DNA from 2 places in the Stenotrophomonas sp. KH_029 genome. Region 1 is predicted to be linked to the other one. Evidence: riboswitches for the same ligand, from Rfam matches in the RefSeq annotation. Region 1 holds a riboswitch; the other holds the start of a gene.

The links. A riboswitch is a leader RNA that binds a small molecule or an ion and turns the genes downstream of it on or off. The one in region 1 is predicted to bind glycine.
Region 2: another riboswitch for glycine. It lies ahead of AC3ITM_RS17135 (trimeric intracellular cation channel family protein); the one in region 1 lies ahead of gcvP (aminomethyl-transferring glycine dehydrogenase).

The regions. Positions count from the first base shown of each region.
Region 1 covers NZ_CM174498.1:3,082,987-3,086,390, forward strand. Annotated here, with positions in the region: gene AC3ITM_RS13965 (hypothetical protein) at 72-464, opposite strand; gene AC3ITM_RS13970 (multidrug effflux MFS transporter) at 598-1,821, opposite strand; glycine riboswitch at 2,101-2,202, shown strand; gene gcvP (aminomethyl-transferring glycine dehydrogenase) at 2,288-3,404, shown strand, end outside.
Region 2 covers NZ_CM174498.1:3,808,874-3,812,277, forward strand. Annotated here, with positions in the region: gene AC3ITM_RS17120 (nuclear transport factor 2 family protein) at 1-213, opposite strand, end outside; gene AC3ITM_RS17125 (ribonuclease E inhibitor RraB) at 290-634, opposite strand; gene AC3ITM_RS17130 (GIY-YIG nuclease family protein) at 732-992, opposite strand; glycine riboswitch at 1,037-1,131, shown strand; glycine riboswitch at 1,140-1,231, shown strand; gene AC3ITM_RS17135 (trimeric intracellular cation channel family protein) at 1,321-1,938, shown strand; gene aroG (3-deoxy-7-phosphoheptulonate synthase AroG) at 2,113-3,186, opposite strand.

The DNA.
Region 1 (3,404 bases):
AAGAACCTTTTTCGTTGGTTCTTTCATGCACCGCGGTGGCGGAACGAGCAGCGTCCGACCACGGGTCGGACCTACGCCTGCGCTTTGGGCTTCAACGCGGCCGCGAACTCCAGCTTGAACTGTTCGAAATCCTTGCCATCGGCCTTGGCCTCGGCATGCGCGGCGTCCTTCAATGCATCCGAATACACCAGCCGCACCGGCGTGCCCTGGCGTTCGTGCAGTTCGGCGGCCTGCATGATCAGTGCCAGCACCCGCGCCGCGCTGGGGGTCTGGCCGGCGATGCGCCCATCCATGCCCAGCACCCACTCACCATCGCGGCGCACGATCCCGGCCAGCAGCGTGCGCTGCTGGTCGCGCAGCTCGGCATGCGGTTCCACCGGCGTGGCGGCGGCCTGCTCGCGGTTGGCGGCCTGGGTTTCGCGGCGCCGGCGGATGTCGCGGCGCAGTTTGGAGGTGGTCGACATGCGGGGATTTCCGGACTGCATCAAAGCGTAAAGGATACCGCACGGGCGTTTCCGGGCCGGTGCACGGCCAGCCCGCCCCGGCCTGCCAACGGACAACCAACGGCCCAGACCCGTCGGCCGGCCGCAGCAGCGGTCATTGGCCCGGGGCGAGCCTCTCGCGGCGGCGCTCGCGGTGGCGTTCCCAATACCAGAGACTGGCGCCGAGGGCGAAGAAGCCGGCGTAGCCCAGCGCCAGGTGCACCGGGCTGGCGCTGAGCAGCGGCGAGACCACCCCGGCCACCAGCGTGCTGGTCATCAGCTGGATGAACATCTGCATCGACGAAGCCAGCCCGCGCTGGTGCGGATACATGTCCAGCACCGCCAGCGCCAGGATCGGGAAGATCAGTGCGATGCCCACGCCGCCAAGGAAGATCGGCAGCACCGCCCACGGCAGTTCGATCTGCGGCACCGACAGCACATAGCCCAGGTTGAGCAGGGCCGACACCGCGCACAGCCCGAAACCGATCGCGGCCTGCCGCGGCGCCACCACCCGCCCGGCCATTCGCCCGGACAGGAACGAGCCCATGGTCATGCCGCCGATGGTGGGGATGAACAACCAGGCGAAATCGCCCTCACCCAGCTTGAGGTGCTGCATCACGAACACCGGCGCCGAGGAGATGTACAGGAAGATCCCGGAGAAACTGAGCGCACCGGCCGCAGCCAGGCGCAGCAGACGCGGGTTGGAGCCCATGCGCAGGTAGCTGCGCAGCAGCTCGCGCATCGACAACGGCGTGCGTGCTTCCAGCGGATGGGTTTCGGGCAACCACTTGCCGGTAGCCAGCAGCAGCACCAGCCCGAACAACACCAGGAACCAGAAGATCAACGGCCAGTCGCCGCCGCCGAGCAGGATCCAGCCGCCGATGATCGGCGCGATCGCCGGGGCGACACCGAAAATCATCGAGACCTGGCTCATCAGGCGCTGCGCATCGGCACCGTGGTAGAGATCGCGGATCACCGCGCGGCCGACGATCATGCCGACGCCGGCGGTCATGCCCTGCAGCGCGCGGAACACCAGCAGCGTGGCCATGTCGGTCGACAGCGCGCAGCCGACCGAGGCGCCGATGAACAGCACCAGCCCGCCGATGATCACCCGCTTGCGGCCGAACGCATCGGACAGCGGGCCATGCGCCAGGCCCATCAGTCCGTAGAACAGCAGGTACACGCTGATGGTCTGCTGCACCGCGACCTGGTCCACCTGCATGCGTTGCCCCAGCAGCAGGAAGGCCGGGAAAATGGTGTCGATCGAGAACGGGCCGAACATCGCCAGTCCTGCGAGCAGCAGGGCCAGGCGGCGGGTCGAGGGCGAGGCGGGCGTCATGCGGTCTTCCGTCAGGGCCATGCGCGAATGCACGGCGGGCGCCAGCCCGGAACGGGCGGCGCCAGATGAATACGAGGATCCGATGATGATAGGGCTTTGCCCGGCCCGGCACCATGCCTGCGACGGCGTATCCGGCCCCGCCTGCCCACCCATTCATGTCCTGGCAGGCCGTAGCCGGGCGGGCCGCTGGGCTATAATCGCCGGGCTACACGGTGGGAGAAGCGGTCACCCGCTGCCGAAGGCGCAACGCCCGTAATCGCTCAGGCCCGATACCACCTGCATCAAAACTCTGGAGAGACCGGCCACTGCCGGCGCCGAAGGGGCACGAAGCACGCAGATGCGCGCTTTTAAACTCTCAGGCAAAAGGACAGAGGGGCACCCAGGAAGACCGCAAGGTCCGCTGGCTCGCGCGTCCGCGATCCGCCGGCCCTGCTGGGCTTCCGAACGTGCGTGCCCACTCTTCGAGATGCCAGCCATGTCCCCGAATACCTCCGCCCAGCGTGCCGCTTCCCTGAGCGAGCTTGAACACAGCCACGCGTTCGTCGAACGCCACATCGGCCCCAACGACGCCGAAATCGCGCAGATGCTGGGCGTGGTCGGCCACGCCTCGCTGGACGCGCTGACCGATGCGATCGTCCCGGCCGGGATCAAGTCGCCGGCACCGCTGGCCCTGCCCGAGTCGCTGACCGAAGTGCAGGCACTGGCCAAGATCCGCGCCATCGCCGACAAGAACCAGGTGTTCCGCACCTTCATCGGCCAGGGCTACTACGGCACCCTCACCCCGAACGTGATCCTGCGCAACGTGCTGGAAAACCCGGCCTGGTACACCGCCTACACCCCCTACCAGGCCGAGATCTCGCAGGGCCGCATGGAAGCGCTGATCAACTTCCAGACCCTGTGCGCCGACCTGACCGGCATGGAGATCGCCAATGCCTCGCTGCTGGATGAAGCCACCGCCGCCGCTGAAGCGATGACGCTGGCCAAGCGCTCGGCCAAGTCGAAGTCCGACACCTTCTTCGTGCACGACGCGGTGCACCCGCAGACCCTGGAACTGCTGCGTACCCGCGCAGAACCGCTGGGCATCGTGCTGCGCGTGGGTACCCCGGCCGAAGCACTGGAGGCCGACTGCTACGGCGTGCTGCTGCAGTACCCGGACACCTTCGGCCACGTCGGCGACCACAAGGCGCTGGCCGATGCGGTGCATGCGCGCGGCGGCCTGGTCGCGGTGGCCACCGACCTGCTCGCGCTGACCCTGATCGCCGCACCGGGCGAATGGGGCGCGGACATCGTGGTGGGCAACTCGCAGCGTTTCGGCGTGCCGTTCGGTTTCGGTGGCCCGCACGCCGCCTTCATGGCCTGCCGCGATGCCTACAAGCGTTCGATGCCGGGCCGTCTGATCGGCGTGTCGGTCGATGCCCAGGGCAATGCCGCCTACCGCCTGACCCTGCAGACCCGCGAGCAGCATATCCGCCGCGAGAAGGCCACCTCCAACATCTGCACCGCGCAGGTGCTGCTGGCCGTGATGGCCTCGATGTACGCGGTATACCACGGCCCGGACGGCCTGACCCGGATCGCCCGCCGCA
Region 2 (3,404 bases), 730 kb from region 1:
GCCCAGGCGCTCGTCCGGGGTGTCGCCAAGGATCGCGCGCTTGGCCAGGTCCGGGTGCAGCGAACGCGCCACGCGGGCCGGATCGCCTTCGAGCTGGCCGTCCACGTAGTCCAGGCAGGTCGCTTCGATCGCCGACACGGTGGCCGGATCGGCAACGGCGGGCGCAGGCGTGGTTGCCGCCGCCAGCGCGAACATCACAGACAACATCGACATCGTTGGTCTCCGTTGGAACAACCCGATTGAAGCCACAACACCGGCACCGGCATTGGAGCGGCGCCTGCGGGCAGGCTCAGCCCTGCGCGATGCAGCCCCAGCCATCGACGCGGCCACTGTATGGGCCGGCCTCGGCATCCAGCAAGGCCTCGAAGCCGGCGATGTTGGCATGCGTGGGCAGCATCATCGGGTACACCACCACCTGCCAGGGAAACGCTTCGTTGCCCTCGTACCGCGACAGCGACACCTTCTGTTCGTTGCGCAGCAGATGCACCGCAAAGCCGATGGCGTCATCTTCGCCGGGAAAGACCAGCGCAAAATCCACTTCGCGGGGAATGCTCAGGTCGTCGCCATCCTGGAGCATGTTCCACAGCACATCGCCGTTTTCGTCTTGCGGGTACAGGGCCAGATCGCGTGACATGACACTCCACGGCCTCAGTGAGCCGATCGCGGGAAGGTGGACGATGGTAGTGCGCCGGGCAGGACGCGAACAAGCGGGGGCCCGGCAGCGCCCGGCCTCAGGGTTGCTGCAGCCAGGCCAGCTTGCGCCCGCGTGGCTGGCGCTTGAGCTGCCACTCAGCCTTCGACGCCGCCGCCCGGTCCGGGTAGGCGCGCATCGCCAGCACCTTCAACGGCGGGTTGGCGCGGGTGTAGCGGGCCCCTTTGCCGGCCAGGTGGGCCTGGAAGCGGGCCTCCACATCGTTGCTGATGCCGGCGTAGTAGCTGCCGTTGCGGCATTCCAGCAGGTACACATACCAGGGGGTGGGTTCAGCGGGCATACCGGGATTATCGACCAACCGGGGCGCGGCGGCTGCTAGAATCCGCCCCGGATGCAGGAGAGAGGCGCCGCGCTGGCGCCCGCCGAAGGCGCAGGCTCCCATAATCGCTCAGGCCGGTGGCGTGATACGCCACCAACCATGCATCCGACACGCCGATCTGGAGAGAGGTCTTCAATGACCCGCCGAAGGGGCACGTGGCCTTGGCCACCGAACTCTCAGGCAAAAGGACAGCGGGAGCGGCAGCGGAATCCCACCCCCACGCCCGTGCACCGCACGGGTGTGCCGGCTGCGTGTTTCCGTCCCCGCCTGACGTGTCCGGATGCTCCCCATGCTGCTCTCCCTGATCTACCTCATCGCCATTTCCGCCGAAGCCATGACCGGCGCGCTGTCGGCCGGGCGGCGGCGGATGGACCTGTTCGGCGTGATCATCATCGCCTGCGTCACCGCACTGGGCGGTGGCTCGTTGCGCGACATCGTGCTCGGGCACTACCCGTTGGGCTGGGTGAAGCACCCCGAGTACCTGGGCTTCACCATCTGCGCGGCGTTGATCGCCACCTGGGTGGCGCGCTGGATGCATCATTTCCGTCGCACCTTCCTGGTGCTGGACGGGCTGGGGCTGATCTGCTTCACCCTGATCGGCTGCGCGGTGGCACGCGAGGGCGGGCACGCCGCGCCGATCGTGCTGATCGCCGGCATGTTGACCGGCGCCTTCGGCGGGGTGCTGCGCGATGTGCTCTGCAACGAGGTGCCGCTGATCTTCCAGAAGGAGCTGTACGCGGTGATCACCCTGCTTACCGGCGCGGCGTGGCTGGTGCTGCTGGAGCTGGGCGTATCGCTCAATGCGGCCACGCTGTGGTGCCTGGGCGGCGGCTTCCTGCTGCGCCTGCTGGCGATCCACTTCAAATGGGAAATGCCCAAGTTCGTCTACCGCGACGAGGTGCATTGAACGGAACGTTCAATGCACCGGTAGCGACCGACCGTTGGTCGGGCGGCCTGCCCTACGTTCAATGCACCGGTAGCACCCGACCGTTGGTCGGGTGACCTGCCCTACGTTCAATGCACCGGTAGCACCCGACCGTTGGTCGTGTGAGGTGGTGTACCGACCAACGGTCGGTACCTACTACGCGGCTTGGCTCACCCGCGCCGCCCGCCGCGCCCGCACCGCGCCGGCCAGGCTTTCCAGCACCGCCAGCGAGGCGTCCCAGCCGATGCAGCCATCGGTGATGCTCTGCCCGTAGACCAGCGGCTGGCCCTCCACCAGGTCCTGGCGCCCGGCCACCAGGTGGCTTTCGATCATCACCCCGACGATGCGCTCTTCCCCATCGGCCAGCTGCGCGTTGATGTCGGCGATGACCCTGGGCTGGTTTTCCGGGTTCTTGCTGCTGTTGGCGTGGCTGGCGTCGATCATGATGCGCGGTGCCAGCTGCGCCTTGGCCAGGGTCTGGCAGGTCGCCTCGACGTGGGCGGCATCGTAGTTGGGGATCTTGCCGCCGCGCAGGATCACGTGGCAATCCGGGTTGCCGGCGGTGGCTACGATGGCGGTGTCGCCCTGCTTGGTCACCGACAGGAAGTGATGCGGATTGGACGCTGCGCCGATCGCGTCGGCGGCGATCTTGATGTTGCCGTCGGTACCGTTCTTGAATCCCACCGGGCACGACAGCCCCGAGGCCAGTTCACGGTGCACCTGGCTTTCGGTGGTGCGCGCGCCGATCGCGCCCCAGGCGACCAGGTCGGCGATGTACTGCGGGGAGATCACATCGAGGAATTCCACGCCGGCCGGCAGGCCCAGCTTGTTGATGTCGCGCAGCAGGCCGCGCGCCACGCGCAGCCCCTTGTTGATGTTGAAGCTGCCGTCCAGGTCCGGATCGTTGATCAGGCCCTTCCAGCCGACCGTGGTGCGCGGCTTTTCGAAGTACACGCGCATGACGATCTCCAGCTCATCGGCATAGGCATCGCGCAGCGGCTTGAGGCGCTGGGCGTATTCGATGGCGGCCACCGGATCATGGATCGAGCACGGGCCGATCACCACGGCCAGGCGGTCGTCGCGGCCGTGCAGGATCTCGTGCAGGGCCGCGCGCGAGGCGCTGACCGTATCGGAGGCCTGCTCATCGCAGGGCAGCATCGCCAGCAGTTGGGCCGGCGGGGTCAACGGTTCGATCTTGCGGATACGCAGGTCGTCGGTGTGCGGGGGCATCGGGGGAAACTCCTTGGAAGTGGGGGTCCCCAGCGCGGCGGCAACAAAAAAGCCGCCAGGTGCGCTGGCGGCTTTCGGGTATGCGTCTGAAGCTTTCTTCAGGGTGAGCGCATGCCTTCCTCCGCCGGTGGCTTCGGAAAGTAATACCAAAAGTAGGAATTGGCGTGGCGTGCGTTCATTGGGGAGTATTGATAGCACAGCTTCTGCGCAGTGCAAAA